4 regions of the Erwinia pyri genome follow, and region 4 is predicted to be linked to each of the others. Evidence: predicted binding sites of a transcription regulator. Region 4 holds the regulator's gene; each other region holds the start of a gene.

Region 1 (3,758 bases), 1.4 Mb from region 4:
GCCACGGCGGGCGCTACCGCATAAGGGAGCAGAAACAGCGTCTGATAGAAGCGTTTAAGACGCAGTACGTGATCCACCAGCGCGGCGAAAAAGAGCGAGACCACCAGGCCAATGACCGTGACCAGGCCGCTGAAGATCAGGGTGGTCAGGAAAGAGTCGAGATAGTACTCATCCCCCATCAGGCGTCTGAAGTTTTCCATGCCGACAAAGGTGCTGGAGAGGCCAAAAGGATCGACGCTCTGCACCGAATACCACAACGCTTCACCGGCAGGCCAGAGGAAAAAAATAATCGTAATCAGCAGCTGCGGCAGCACCAACAGATAAGGCAGCCAGCGCGAGCGAAATACGGGACGGGAAGAAGACATAGGGTCGCTCTGAAATAGGTAAACGGCGAGGTTTAACGGCAAAAAGAGAAACGGGCCGCCGGTGAAAGCGGCAGGAAGCAGAACGCCGGAAGATCCATCCCTGGCGGCCTGACAGCCGCCTCCCTGCGGCTGACGCTCCTGTTACCGCTCCATCACTTCCTTGCTGCTGGTTTGAACCCAGCCAGCAAGGAGAGCGATCTGGCTTACTGCTTAACCGTCTGCTCGAAGCGACGCAGCAGCAGGTTTCCACGGGTTACCGCACTATCCAGCGCAGCCTGCGGGGTTTTCTTGCCGGTCCAGACGCCCTCCAGCTCTTCATCCACAATGGTACGGATCTGCGGCATGTTGCCCAGGCGCATACCTTTGGTGAACGGCAGTGGCGGTTTGTTCAGCATCTGACGGGTAGCGGTATCCGCGCCCGGGTTCTTGTCATAGAAGCCCTGTTTGCGGGTCAGCTCATAGGCGGCGGTGGTAATCGGCAGATAGCCGGTTTTCTGGTGCCATTCCGCAGCGATTTCCGGTTCTGCCAGGAACTTCATAAACTCGGCAACGCCTTTGTAAGTATCCGCATCTTTGCCTTTCATCACCCACAGGCTTGCCCCGCCGATAATGGCGTTCTGCGGCGCGCTGGGTACGGTTGCGTCGTAAGGCATCATGCCGACGCCGTAGTTGAATTTGGCGTAATGGCGGATATCCGCCAGCGAACCGGAAGAGGCGGTGGTGATGGCGCAGTCGCCGTTATAGAACTTGGCGGTGGACTCATCTTTACGGCCGAAGTAGGTGAACTCGCCCTTCTTGTTCATCTCCTGCAGCATTTCGATGTGACGCACCTGCACCGGCTTGTTGAATTCCAGAACCGCGTCAGTGCCGTCAAAGCCGTTGTTTTTGGTCGCCACCGGCAGACCATGCCAGGCGCTGAAGTTTTCGATCTGGATCCAGCCCTGCCAGCCGCTGGCGTAGCCGCAGTTCATGCCGGCTTTACGCAGCGCAGCGGCATCCTTCTCCAGCTCCTGCCAGGTTTTTGGCGGCTGATCCGGGTTCAGGCCCGCTTTTTTGAAGGCGTCTTTGTTGTAATAGAGCACCGGCGTGGAGCTGTTAAACGGCTGAGAGATCAGGTGGCCGTTCGCATCGCTGTAATAGCCCGCCACGGTCGGCACGAACTGCTTCTCATCAAACTCAACGCCAGAATTTTTGAAGACATCGTAAACCGGCACGATAGCTTTAGAAGCCATCATGGTCGCCGTACCCACTTCATAAACCTGTAAAATAGCGGGCGCTTTACCAGAGCGCACGGCGGCAATACCTGCTGCCAGGCTCTGCTCATAATTGCCTTTGTAGGTTGGCACGATTTTGTAATCGGGATGAGATTCGTTAAAGCGTTTTGCCAGTGAATCCACTTCCACGCCCAGCTCGCCTTCCATTGAGTGCCAGAAAGGGATCTCAGTGGCTGCTAGAGCGTGACCGCTTAAGGTCAATCCCAGTACCATGCAAAGTGTGGTTTTACGGAATGAGAACGATGTCATATCGGTTTCCTGTGCCCGGTGTCATTCGCGCGATCTCGCGCATTTTTATTGTTCGGGAGGTAACATGACATGGAAAAATGACAGAAAAATAACGGACTTATGACGGGAAGGTGACAGCCATATGACGGGAAACCGGGGTTACAGAGGAGCGGAAAGGAGGCCAGGGCGCGTCAGCCCCGGCCTTTTACATCAGCCGCCCAGATAGGCGCTGCGCACCGCTTCGTTGGCCAGCAGCGCGTCGCCGGTATCTTCCAGCACCACGTGGCCGTTTTCGAGCACGTAGCCCCGGTCTGCCAGCTTCAGCGCCTGATTGGCATTCTGCTCCACCAGGAAGATGGTCATCCCCTCCTGACGCAGCTGTTCAATGGTATCGAAAATCTGCTGAATGATAATCGGCGCCAGTCCCAGCGAAGGTTCGTCCAGCAGCAGCAGGCGCGGCTGGCTCATCAGCGCGCGGCCTATCGCCAGCATCTGCTGCTCACCGCCCGACATGGTACCGGCACGCTGCACGCGGCGCTCATAGAGGCGCGGGAACAGCTCATAAACCCGCTTGATCCGCGTCTGATACTGCTGGCGATCGGCAAAGAAGCCGCCCATCGCCAGGTTTTCTTCCACGGTCATGCGGGAAAATACGCGCCGACCTTCCGGGACAATCGCAATCGCTTCACGCATAATGCGCGCCGTTTGCCACTCGGTAATCGCCTTACCATCAAAAGTAATCGAGCCCTGAGTGGCGCGCGGTTCGCCGCAAAGCGTACCCAGAAGGGTAGTTTTGCCTGCGCCGTTTGCGCCAATCAGCGTCACTATTTCGCCCTGATTGATCTGCAGGCTGACGTTGTGCAGCGCCTGGATCTTGCCGTAGTGCGCGCTGACGTTCTCCAGTGAAAGCATCGGGTTCATATCAGGCTTCTCCCAGGTAGGCGCGGATCACGTCCGGGTTATTGCGGATCTCTTCCGGCGTGCCGTTGGCCAGCGGCGTTCCCTGGTTAACCACGTAAATACGGTCTGAAATACCCATTACCAGTTTCATATCATGTTCAATCAACAGTACCGAGACGTTGTGTTCGCCTCTCAGCTCCGCAATCAGCTCATCCAGCTCGTGCGTTTCTCGTGGGTTCAGGCCGGCGGCAGGCTCATCCAGCATCAGGATCTCTGGTCGGGTGACCATGCAGCGGGCAATTTCCAGGCGGCGCTGCTGGCCGTAAGCAAGGTTCCCCGCCTGACGATTCGCCATCTCCAGCAGGCCAACGCGATCGAGCCAGGCGGCAGCCCGATCCAGCGCATCGCTTTCCGCCTTACGGAACGCAGGCGTCTTCAGCAACCCGGCAAACACGCCGCTTTTCAGATGCTGATGCTGCGCCACCAGCAGATTTTCAATCACCGTCATTTCACGGAACAAACGGACGTGCTGGAAGGTCCGCACGATGCCCATTTGGGCAATTTTCTGCCCTGGCAGACCCGCAAGCTGCCTGTCGCCCAGCATAATGCTGCCGCCCGTGGGACGATAAAAACCGGTCAGGCAGTTAAATACGGTGGTTTTACCGGCGCCGTTTGGGCCGATTAACGACACAATCTCTTTCTGGCGCAGCTCCAGCTCAACGTTGTTTACGGCGAGCAGGCCGCCAAAGCGCATCATCAGGCCATTTACGGCTAACAGCGGCTTCATGACGGCTCTCCTTTTTCCACACTCTTCAGCTTCAGATGAGGTCGCTTCATCGGCAGCAGCCCCTGCGGACGCCAGATCATCATCAGTACCATCAGGCCACCCAGCACCAGCATGCTGTATTCATTCAGATCGCGCATCAGCTCGCGGGAAACCACCAGCAGCACCGCCGCCAGGATAACCGCAAACTGCGACCCCATTCCCCCC
Region 2 (3,758 bases), 770 kb from region 4:
CGCGCTAATCTGTAAATATCCTGTAAGGATCTTATGTCAAAATGTGACCTGCAAACAATAAGAAACCACCCAATTAATCAGAGAAAATGATATATATTTTGAAATTTAGCTTAAGGAATTCGATTATCCCCGGCTAATACAAATCCTCTTTGCGGAACGCGCGTTTAAGTGAAACCGCTAATAAACGATCTGCTTAACTTCAGCTGATATATCGCCAGTTAAAAGGCAGGAACAGGACGTTCCGTGATGGGATCTGTTAATGTGTTCGCTGTAAAAGATTCTGAATACCAACATGATGATTTCCACAGCGTCAGGCTTCATCAGCAAGTTCTGACTGTAGAGGAGTGGAACAGCGTTAGCAGAAACAGGCGCAACAGAAGATAACGGGAGTATTGCAGGGCTGATTAAAAACCTTTCGGCTCAGTTCCAGGTGAATTAATGATTTTAAAAGGAGAGCCGATCTTCAGCACAACCAGCTCCCCACACTTTTAAATCGTTATTTAATTTCCATCGCTGCTTTCAGGGTATAGAACAGGTCAGTCTGGTCGGTCAGACCTACGACGTTGGCGGCGTGAGGACCATAAGCCGCAACGCGAAGCTGTGTGCCCGTATGCCCCTGCGAATCTTCCTCTGAGTTGCCGTAGCTGATGGTCATCAGGCCGCCCTCTCTGGTAGTCAGCGTCTGGGTCAGTCCGGGTGCTTTGCTGTCATTGGCGACGATCTGACTGGAGTGCGCATGGTCAGCGGTCACAATCACCAGCGTGTTACCCTCTTTACGGGCAAATTCCAGCGCCCGCTGCACCGCCTCATCCAGATCGACCGTTTCACCAATCTGTCCGCATGGGTTGGCAGCGTGATCCTGTTTATCAATTGAAGCCCCTTCTACCTGCAGGAAGAAGCCGTTCTCATTTTTGCTCAGCAGCTCAATCGCCTTATCGGTCATCTGGGCCAGCGTTGGTGTGGAAGCGGGACGCTCATTATTAACTTCACAGGTCACGGGTTTGCCCTCAACGTTGCCGTGATAAGTCGCTTTTGGCCCTTTCCAGCGCACAGGCATGTTTCCCTGCGCAAACAGGCCCAACACAGGTTTGTCCTGGCTGGCTTCAGTGACGCCATTCATGCCGTTCAGGTCGCTTACCCACTGATAGCCGCGCAGCTTAGCCTGCTCCTGCAGGGTTTTGCCCTGCCATTCACCCGCCTTAGCCGTTTCGCTAAAGGTTTTGCCGCCGCCGCCCAGCGTCACGTCCGCTCTGGCATTCAGCAGCTGCTCGGCAATAGAGCCTTTACCGCCTTTCTCAAGCGCATTGGCAGCACAAAGTTCGCTGGTCTTTTCCGGGCCGTAGCACTTACGTGAGGTGACATGGGCAATTTGCGCGGCTGGAGTGGCGTCTTCAAGCTCTGCTGTCGAGACGTTGCCGGTACCTTTCCCGGCTGCTTTCGCCATTTCCATGATGGTGGGGTGATCTTTGCCGTTGACGTCCACGCCAATCGCGCCGTTGTAAGACTTCACGCCGGTGCTCCAGGCGGTGGCAGAAGCGGCAGAGTCGGTCACGTAGTCAGGCTTGTGGGTCTTCTTATCCAGCGAATAGTGGGTGTACTGGCCCGTTAACGGCAGCGCATCGATCCCCTTAAAGAAACCGCCCGCCCCTTCTGCATAGTTACGTGCCGCAGTGATCTCTGAATCCCCCATGCCATCCCCAATCAGCAGGATAACGTTTTTGGCTCTGTTACTGTTCAGAGAGGCTTTCAGCGCTTCAGTCTGGTCACCCGTGAGGCGGCGTGCACCGCCAGGCTGCGTGATATCACCTTGTGCGGCGCGGCTGTAGGCTGCCACATCGGCCAAGGCGGTGGAGGAGATGACCGTAGCGATAAGGGAGAGGGTAAACAGGCTTTTATATTTCATTAACTCGACGCTCCATGATGAAGTTTTGCTAAAGATTTCAGGGAGCCAGTTTGCGACACAACCATGATAGTTTTGTGTCAGAGGCATTTCTGTATGATGACAACGGTTTGCCGCACGCTCTGCTGGACAAGCGCTGTGCCCACCCTTTAAGCCGATAGAATAAAAGAAAAATATGCTTGACCGGACGCCTTCTACTCCCTATAGTAGCGCCCCGTCGCCCCCTGGGCCGATGCAGTAAAACAATACGGTGAGGTGTCCGAGTGGCTGAAGGAGCACGCCTGGAAAGTGTGTATACGGCAACGTATCGAGGGTTCGAACCCCTCTCTCACCGCCATATTTAAAGAGAAAGTCTGAACAAAAGTTCAGGCTTTTTTTTTGCATGTAAATCAGGAGAGAGGGGTGAGAAGCCTCGACAGGGTTCGACAAAACGGCAGGAGAGCCGTTTTGCACAGCTCTGCTGCCTGAAAGGCGAGGCACATGGACGTGCCTCGTGATCCCCCTCTCTCACCGCCATATTTAAAGAGAAAGTCTGAGCGAAAGTTCAGACTTTTTTTTTGCGTTAAAAAGAAAGTCTGAACGAAAGTTCGGGCTTTTTTTTGCATAAAAAAGCCCGGATTTTCATCCGGGCCTGGTCAGGTTTTTACGGTCAGCCGTAAGCAAGCAGCGTACGCTGGCAGAGCTGTGAGCGGACGCAATCTTCTTTACCGAAACGCACCACGCTTACCATGTCATCATCCTCGAAGCGAGCTAAGGCATCGCTGAGGCCTGACTGGACGTGCGACGGCAAATCACACTGGGTGATATCGCCATTGACGATCACGGTGACGTTTTCCCCGAGGCGGGTCAGGAACATCTTCATCTGGGCGGCGGTGACGTTTTGCGCCTCATCAAGGATCACCACAGCATTTTCAAACGTTCGTCCACGCATATAAGCGAAGGGAGCAATCTCCACCTTGCCGATTTCGGGACGCAGACAGTACTGCATAAAGGAAGAACCGAGACGTTTAACCAGAACGTCATACACTGGCCGGAAATAAGGCGCGAACTTCTCGGAGATATCCCCGGGCAGGAAGCCCAGATCCTCATCCGCCTGTAGCACCGGACGCGTAACAATAATCCTGTCAACATCCTTATTAATCAGGGCCTCAGCCGCTTTCGCTGCGCTGATCCAGGTTTTACCGCAGCCCGCTTCGCCGGTGGCGAAGATCAGCTGTTTGCTCTCTATGGCTTTGAGATAGTGCGCCTGAGCTTCATTTCGGGCTTCAATGGGGGTGTAGTCGCGCGAATCACGCGCCATCCCGATTGAATCCAGCCCACCCATCTGCACCAGCGAGGTGACCGATTCTTCTTCACGCTGACGATGACTGCGTGAATCGCTACGAAGCACACGTTTTGCTTCACGACGAGCTTTGATCACTGCTTTCTGTCTTCCCATAGTGACACCTTACAGTTGGTTTCATTTCCCGCATCGGAAATCGATGCGATTACGTGAACGCTTTAGAGGTTTCGGTGGCTTCCTTTTAAGCCTTGTCTGGCCAGAGATTAGGCGCATAGCCTGGCATAAGCGCAGCTGTGCACCGGTTGGAATTTATTGTGAGTTGGCCGTTAGAATAGAAAACTGAGAAAGTTGTTGGGGAAGAATCGCCCTCGCATAAAGCAGCGAAACTTTTTTTGTCATACTGATGTCCGTTAAAGGACTTTACCATTCGCGATCTCCGTAGTGAACCTGACAACACTTCTTTCTACCGCTGTTAATAAAGTGCTACAAACCTCAGTTCGAAAGCAACATCTATTTTATGTCAAGCGTAGCAATCTCAGGATTAATTGCCAGCAGGCGCAGAAAAATTAAAATTTT
Region 3 (3,758 bases), 370 kb from region 4:
TGGAAAGCGTTCCCGCGTAGATGGTCGCCCAGCAAGGCCCGAACAGCACGCTGACGAAAACGGCGGCATACACGGCGGTGAAGTTGGGCACCAGCATCACATACGCCAGGGTGATCACCCCGACTACCGAATAGGCGATCAGCACCTTTTCAGCACGGAAACGGGTCATCAGGAAGTTGGCGACAAATTTTCCGATAAAGAAGCAGATAAAGCTGTAGATCATAAAGTTAGAAGCGTGCCGCTCGTTAGCCGCCCCCAGGTTCAGCGCCAGACGGATGGTGAAAGACCAGACGGCAACCTGCATGCCAACATAGAGGAACTGAGCGACGATCCCACGCTTAAAGTGACGGTTCTTAGCCAGGTAGCTGAAGGTTTCTCCCAGGCTCGGCAGCTTTTTCCCGGCGCTCTGCGGCTTGCAGTGTGGGTAACGCGTCAGCAGGAACAGCACCATCACCACCACTAACACCATCACCAGATATTTATAGGGCTCCAGCGTGTGCTCCAGCATGCTCAGACGGAACTGATGCAGCTGCTCCGGGTTCATCCCCGCCATCTGGCTGTGCAGGCTGTCGCCATCCTGAAACACCAGATATTTGCCCAGCACAATCCCCATCAGCGCCCCGACAGGATAGAAGGTCTGGCTGACGTTAAGGCGCAGCGTAGCGTGCTGCCGCTGCCCAATCATAGAGCTGTAGGTATTTGCCGCCGTTTCGAGGAAGCTCAGGCCAATGGCGATGGCGAAGATAGCCGCCAGAAACATGGTGTAAGTTGCCATATGGGAAGCGGGATAGAAGAGGACGCACCCGACAATATAGAGCGCCAGGCCCAGCAGGATCGCCACCTTATAGCTGCTGCTGCGGATCACCAGCGAGGCGGGGATCGCAATCAGGAAATAGCCGCCGTAAAAGGCGCTCTGCACCAGCGCGCTGGCGAAATCGCTGAGCGCAAACACGCTTTTGAACTGGGTAATCAAAATGTCATTCAGGCTGGCTGCGCATCCCCACAACGGGAACAGGCAGGAGAGCAGAATAAACTGCAACAGCGGGGTCTTATTTAAATAGCCATCAGGCTGCTGAACGATGCTCTGGTGCATAGCGGATCCTCAGTTAACGGGTGAGAAAACGGTGAAAGGTATCGGCATCGGGATAGGAAAGCTGAGTTCCCCGTCCGGTGACGCTACAGGCGGCATAGGCGGAGGCAGACTCCATCGCCTTAGCCACATCGCCATGCTGGATCAGGAAGTGGGCGAAGCAGCCGATAAAGGCATCTCCGGCGCCGCTGGTATCCACAGCACTGACCGGCGTTGGGCCAACCCGGTGGACTTCATCGCCATGCATCCAGACCGATCCCCGGCTTCCCAGGGTAATGATCAGGTTTTTCAGGCCGCGTCCCAGCAACATCTGCCCTGCCCTGATCACCTCCTCATCCGTAGCGACGGGCAGGCCGGTGAGGATCTCCAGTTCGGTTTCGTTGGGCATGAAGTAGTCGCACTGGCAGGCATACTGAATATCAAGCCCCGCCACTGCTGGCGCAGGATTAAGGATCACCTGAATACCGTGCTGACGTGCAAAGTCGATGGCGTAATAGACCGTTGGCAGCGGAATTTCCAGCTGCAACACCATCAGTCGACAACGCTTAAGCGCTTCAGCCGCGGCATCGATATCCGCTGGCGCAAGGTGTGCATTCGCTCCTTTGATAATCAGGATGCGGTTTTGCGACTGGTCGTCGACAAAGATAGGCGCAACCCCGCTTGAGGTGCCTGCTGCCACGGTGACGTTGTCAGTGTTCACGCCAAACTGCTGTAGATTTTTAACCGTATTCTCCGCGAAGAGATCTTCGCCCACCTTGCTGACCATCATCACCGCAGCGCCAAGCTTTGCCGCCGCAACGGCCTGGTTTGCGCCTTTGCCACCGCAGCCCAGCGCGAAATCGGGCGCTTCTAAGGTCTCACCCGCTTTTGGCATGGTGTTGGTATAGGTGATCAGGTCGACCATATTTGAGCCAATGACGGCAATATCCATGACGTTTTCCCCGTGTAAATTTTCTTCATTAAATGTTGTAGAAATAACAATAACAATCATCTTGTGTGATTTTTGTGACACCCGTCTCAGCCTGAAAATCGTGTTATCAGCGTGATGATTAGAGATTGACGGCCAGCCTGAAATGTTATTATTTTAACAAAACACCCGATCTGCTGAGGAACTCCCCTGTGCAAAACGTTGACTATGCCCGTTATATTGACCACACGCTGCTGGCGGCAAATGCCACCGCGCAGCAAATTATCGCCCTGTGTGAAGAGGCGATGGCCCATCGCTTCTACGCCGTTTGCGTCAACTCGGGTTATGTGCCGCTGGTGGCAAAAACGCTGGAGAAGAGCGGTGTGAAGGTCTGTTCCGTAATCGGTTTTCCGCTGGGCGCGGGGCTGACCAGCGCTAAAGCGTTTGAAGCGAAAGCGGCTATTGAGGCGGGGGCGGAAGAGATCGATATGGTGATTAACGTCGGCTGGCTACAGAGTGGCGAGATTGCCGCTGTGCAGGCCGATATTCAGGCGGTGCGCGAGGTTTGCGGCCCGATCCCATTGAAGGTAATATTAGAGACCTGCCTGCTCAGCGATGCGCAAATCGTTCAAATCTGTGAAATTTGTCGCGCACTCAGCGTAGCCTTCGTTAAAACCTCCACCGGCTTCAGCACCGGCGGCGCGCGCGAAGAGCACGTTCGTCTGATGCAGCAGACAGCCGGTCCGGAGGTGGCGGTGAAAGCCTCGGGCGCGGTTCGCGATCGCCAGACAGCGGATATCATGATCAACGCGGGCGCCACCCGCATTGGCACCAGTTCCGGCGTCGCCATCGTCAACGGCAGTCATCCCGCCGGCGAGGGATATTAACCGTTCTTAAAGGAGTGACTGACCATGGAAACCCGGCGCGATGAGCGCGTAAACAAGCTGTCGTCTGCACTTAAGCGGACCGACAAAATCCACCTGCGGGAAGCCGCGCGTCTGCTGGGTGTCTCTGAGATGACCATCCGGCGGGATCTCAACGAACAGCCTTCGGCGGTGGTGTTACTCGGGGGCTACATTGTCAGCGATCCTAAAAACAGTCAGGGACACTATTTTGTCACCGATCAGCAGGCGCACAACGTCGAGAAAAAACGGCGACTGGGGCAGCTGGCAGCTTCGCTGATAGAGTCTGGCGACACGGTATTTTTCGACTGCGGCACTACCATGCCGTGGATTGTCGATGCCATTGACAACGAGCTGGCTTTTACCGCTATCTGCTGCGCAATGAATACCTTTCTGGCGCTGAAAGAGAAACCCGCTTGTCAGGTTATCCTTAACGGCGGCGAGTTCCATGCCGACAATGCGATCTTTACCCCGCTGGGGCACGGCTCGGTCATGGACAGCCTCTGTCCCGGCAAGGCGTTTATCTCTGCCGCCGGGATTGACGCCGTTCAGGGCGCAACCTGCTACAACCTGAACGAGCTGCCGATGAAGCATCAGGCGATGCAGCGCGCCCGCCACAAAATTCTGGTGGCGGACAGCAGCAAGTTCGGCAAAGTGCTGCCCGCCCGTATTGACGAACTCAGCGCCTTCAGCACGCTGGTCAGTGACGAGACGCCACCGAAGGATCTGGCGAGCAAACTGAAGAGTCTGGGAATAGAGCTGATTACCGCGCAGAAGTAGAGGCTTCAGGCCCAGCGGTTAAGGATCTCCTCACCATCCCGCAGGCGGCGAAGATTTTCACAAACGCCTGCGACGTTGC
Region 4 (3,758 bases):
GCCGCGCCTGCAGCGAGGGCGGTAGGCGCAGTAGAGGAGCCGGCTGCCTGAACCTGCACATTCACGCCGGGATATTGTCGGTTGAAACTCTCGCCCCACAGCGTCATCAGATTGCCGAGCGTATCTGAGCCGACGCTGGTCAGATTCCCGGCCAGCATCCCCTCTTCGGCCTGCGCCATCAGGCTGAAACAGGTCAGGGCGAGCAGAAACAGCTTTTTCATCTCAGGTATCCGGTTCGATCAACGAACCGCATTCTGAGCCAACTCGCGGCTGACAATCAACCTTGGCGGCAGGATGAAGCTGAAACAGGTCGCCACGCCCGGCTCGCTGGTGATATCGAGACGGGCGTTATGGTGACTCAACGCGTGTTTCACAATGGCCAGGCCAAGCCCGCTGCCGCCGGTTTGCCGTGAACGCGCTTTATCCACGCGATAAAAACGTTCCGTCAGGCGGGGAATATGTTCAGGCGAAATGCCCGGACCATTATCCTTCACCCTGAACAGCGCGCCCTGCGGGGTTTGCTGCCAGCTGATATCAATGCGTGTACCGGGCGGCGTGTGGTTAACCGAGTTATAAACGAGGTTGGAGATGGCGCTTCGCAGCTGCTCGTCGTTGCCGAAAACCCGCAGATGTTGATCGCTGTGGAAATGGATTTCGTGCCGCCCCTGGCTCAAGGTTTCTGCTTCACGCTGCAACAGCTTCAGCATTAACGGCACGTCGACTTTTTCCTGCAGATCGAGCGCTGGCGCGGCTTCAATACGGGAGAGCGTCAGCAGCTGTTTAACCAGCCCATCCATGCGGCGGGTCTGCTCCTGCATCGTATGCAGCGCTTTATCCCGCAGCGGCCCCTCCATGACGGAGTCATTCATCATCTCCAGGTAGCCCTGCAGCACCGTTAACGGCGTGCGCAGCTCATGGCTGACGTTGGCGAAGAAGTTACGGCGGGCGCCTTCCAGCTGATGCATCTGCGTCACGTCGCGCGCCACCAGCAGCCACTGCCCTTCTGAATAGGGCATCACGCGGAATTCAAGATGGCGATGGCTGTTAAGCACCAGGGTCAACGGTCGGGTAAAATCGCGCTGGCGGAGGTAGCGGGTAAATTCGGGGTAACGAAGCAGGTTAAGGATGTTCTGACCGTTATCCTCCGGCCAGCGCAGCCCCAGCATCTGTTGCGCCAGCCCGTTGCACCAGAAGATGGTTCCCTCTTCGGTGGTCAGTACCACGGCATCGGGCAGCGACTCCGCTCCGCTGCGGAAACGCTTAATCAGATGGCCAAGCTCGCGCCGACGCCGACGATTTCTCGCCTGCATCTGGTAGAGGCCATAAAAGAGCGGCTCCCAACTTCCGCGACCGGCTGGCGGCGTCATGCTGCGATCGATCCAGAGCCAGTGGGACAAACGGAGTAAATTAGCGAAGTGCCAGCCCATTACGGCCAACACGGCGATCAGCAGCAGCCAGGGCAGGTAGCCTACCAGCAGCCCCAAAATCAGGGCAGGCAGGCAGGCCAGCAGCAGCTCCAGCAGCAGTCTCTTCCAGGAGAGGCGTTCCAACACGGTAAAGGCTCCAGTGCGAACGATCAGTAACGTGCAGAGAAACGGTAACCTGTTCCGCGAACCGTCTGCACCATGCGATCGTGCCCGGTCAGTTCCAGCGCCTTGCGTAAGCGGCGAATATGGACGTCAACGGTACGATCTTCGACGTACACGTTAGTGCCCCACACATGATTAAGCAACTGCTCGCGGCTGTAGACCCGCTCCGGGTGCGTCATAAAGAAGTGCAGCAGCTTGTACTCTGTCGGCCCCATCTCCAGCGGCTGAGTCTCAGACATCACGCGGTGCGAAGAGGGATCGAGGCTCAATCCCTGTATTTCAATAACCTCTTCCACCGCCATTGGCGAGATGCGGCGCATCACCGCTTTAATCCGCGCCACCAGCTCTTTCGGCGAAAATGGCTTGGTAATATAGTCGTCGGCCCCCACTTCCAGACCGCGAACGCGATCCTCTTCTTCGCCACGCGCCGTGAGCATCATCACTGGGATCTCCCGGGTCATCGCTTCACGCTTCAGGTGCTTAATAAACTGAATGCCCGATCCTCCCGGCAGCATCCAGTCCAGCAGGATCAAATCAGGCCAGGGTTCGATAAGCATACTGACCGCACTGTCATAATCTTCCGCTTCTATCGGTTGATAGTCATTTTGCTCCAGAACGAAACACAACATCTCACGGATTGGGGCTTCATCTTCGACTACCAGAATGCGCTTAGCCATTATTGCTCCTGCTACTGTGACGGAATGCCACTGGATATGCGGCGCCATTATGCGTCAGTTTTATGACAGTTTTATGAAAAAAAGAGCCCCCAGCCCGCCGATTTATAACACTTTTATGAAGGTAGCGGCTGGGGTTTTGCGCAGGGCTGTTTATAATCGTCGGCACTGCTTTGCGCCTCAGAGGGATCCCATGCGAATACTCCACACGTCAGACTGGCATCTGGGCCAGTTCTTTTACACCAAAAGCCGCGCTCCGGAACATCAGGCTTTTATTGACTGGCTGCTGGAACAGGCGGTGGAAAAGCAGGTGGACGCCATTATCGTTGCGGGTGATATCTTCGATACGGGTTCGCCGCCCAGTTATGCACGTGAACTCTACAACCGTTTTGTGGTGAAGCTGCAGCAAACCGGCTGTGAGCTGGTGGTGCTGGGGGGAAATCATGACTCTGTGGCCACGCTGAACGAATCCCGCGAGCTGCTCGCCTGTCTTAATACCCGGGTAATTGCCGCAGCCAGTGACGATCCCGCGCAGCAGGTGCTGATGCTCAACACGCGCGAAGGCAAGCCCGGCGCGCTGCTCTGTGCGATCCCTTTCCTGCGGCCGCGCGACATTACCCTCAGCAGGGCAGGCCAGTCTGGGCGGGAAAAACAGCTGACGCTGCTGGAGGCGATAACCCAGCACTACCAGCGCTGTTGGCAGGCGGCACTGGTAGTGCGTGAACAGCATAATCTGCCGCTCCCCATTATCGCCACCGGCCATCTGACCACCGTTGGCGTCACCAAAAGTGATGCGGTCAGGGATATCTACATCGGCACGCTTGATGCCTTTCCGGCGCAGGCTTTTCCGCCAGCAGACTACATTGCGCTGGGGCATATCCATCGTGCGCAACGCATTGCTGACAGCGATCATATCCGCTACAGCGGCTCCCCTATTCCGCTCAGCTTTGATGAGCTGGGCCGTGAGAAAAGCGTCTTTCTGGTCGATTTTGCCGAAGGCAGGCTCAGTAACGTTGAAGCGTTGCCGATCCCGCTCTTTCAGCCCATGCAGATGATCAAAGGCTCGCTGGAAGAGATTGAGCAGCAGCTTGCGGCGATCCTGCCGCGTGAAGATGGCAAAACCGTGTGGCTCGATATCGAAATTTCCACCCATGCCTGGCTGAACGATCTGCAGCGTCGTATTCAGGAGCTGACGGAGCAGCTGCCTGTGGAGGTGGTGCTACTGCGTCGCAGCCGGGAGCAGCGTGAGCAGGTCATTAACCGTCAGAATAATGAGACGCTGAGCGAGCTGAGCGCGCAGGAGGTGTTCAGTCGCCGACTGGCGCTTGAGGAGCATGAGGATCCGGAACGGCTGGCTCGCGCTACCACGCTGTTTAAACAGACGCTGGCCGAGATAGATGATGAGGAGCAGGCATGAAGATCCTGACGCTGCGTTTTAAAAATCTCAACTCCCTGAAGGGGGAGTGGAAGATCGACTTCACCGCCGAACCTTTCG

What was found. Region 4 encodes PhoB, which activates phosphate uptake and scavenging genes when phosphate is short. Its sites were predicted from a motif close to CTGTCATAAAACTGNCNNAT; they were not measured.
Region 1: ugpB (sn-glycerol-3-phosphate ABC transporter substrate-binding protein UgpB) is a predicted target of PhoB. The motif match lies at 1,997-2,016, and genes of this name have one in related genera.
Region 2: phoA (alkaline phosphatase) is a predicted target of PhoB. The motif match lies at 1,965-1,984, and genes of this name have one in related genera.
Region 3: rbsK (ribokinase) is a predicted target of PhoB. The motif match lies at 2,083-2,102, and genes of this name have one in related genera.

What each region holds. Positions count from the first base shown of each region.
Region 1 covers NZ_CP132353.1:333,394-337,151, reverse strand. Annotated here, with positions in the region: gene ugpA (sn-glycerol-3-phosphate ABC transporter permease UgpA) at 1-365, opposite strand, end outside; gene ugpB (sn-glycerol-3-phosphate ABC transporter substrate-binding protein UgpB) at 569-1,888, opposite strand; gene livF (high-affinity branched-chain amino acid ABC transporter ATP-binding protein LivF) at 2,078-2,788, opposite strand; gene livG (high-affinity branched-chain amino acid ABC transporter ATP-binding protein LivG) at 2,790-3,554, opposite strand; gene Q3V30_RS01525 (high-affinity branched-chain amino acid ABC transporter permease LivM) at 3,551-3,758, opposite strand, start outside.
Region 2 covers NZ_CP132353.1:2,691,070-2,694,827, forward strand. Annotated here, with positions in the region: gene phoA (alkaline phosphatase) at 497-1,903, opposite strand; tRNA gene Q3V30_RS12550 (tRNA-Ser) at 2,150-2,237, shown strand; gene phoH (phosphate starvation-inducible protein PhoH) at 2,550-3,338, opposite strand.
Region 3 covers NZ_CP132353.1:3,838,053-3,841,810, forward strand. Annotated here, with positions in the region: gene fucP (L-fucose:H+ symporter permease) at 1-1,093, opposite strand, end outside; gene rbsK (ribokinase) at 1,107-2,021, opposite strand; gene deoC (deoxyribose-phosphate aldolase) at 2,210-2,884, shown strand; gene deoR (DNA-binding transcriptional repressor DeoR) at 2,909-3,679, shown strand; gene Q3V30_RS18160 (2-hydroxyacid dehydrogenase) at 3,685-3,758, opposite strand, start outside.
Region 4 covers NZ_CP132353.1:3,465,412-3,469,169, forward strand. Annotated here, with positions in the region: gene Q3V30_RS16470 (PstS family phosphate ABC transporter substrate-binding protein) at 1-221, opposite strand, end outside; gene phoR (phosphate regulon sensor histidine kinase PhoR) at 240-1,553, opposite strand; gene phoB (phosphate response regulator transcription factor PhoB) at 1,577-2,266, opposite strand; gene sbcD (exonuclease subunit SbcD) at 2,457-3,680, shown strand; gene Q3V30_RS16490 (AAA family ATPase) at 3,677-3,758, shown strand, end outside.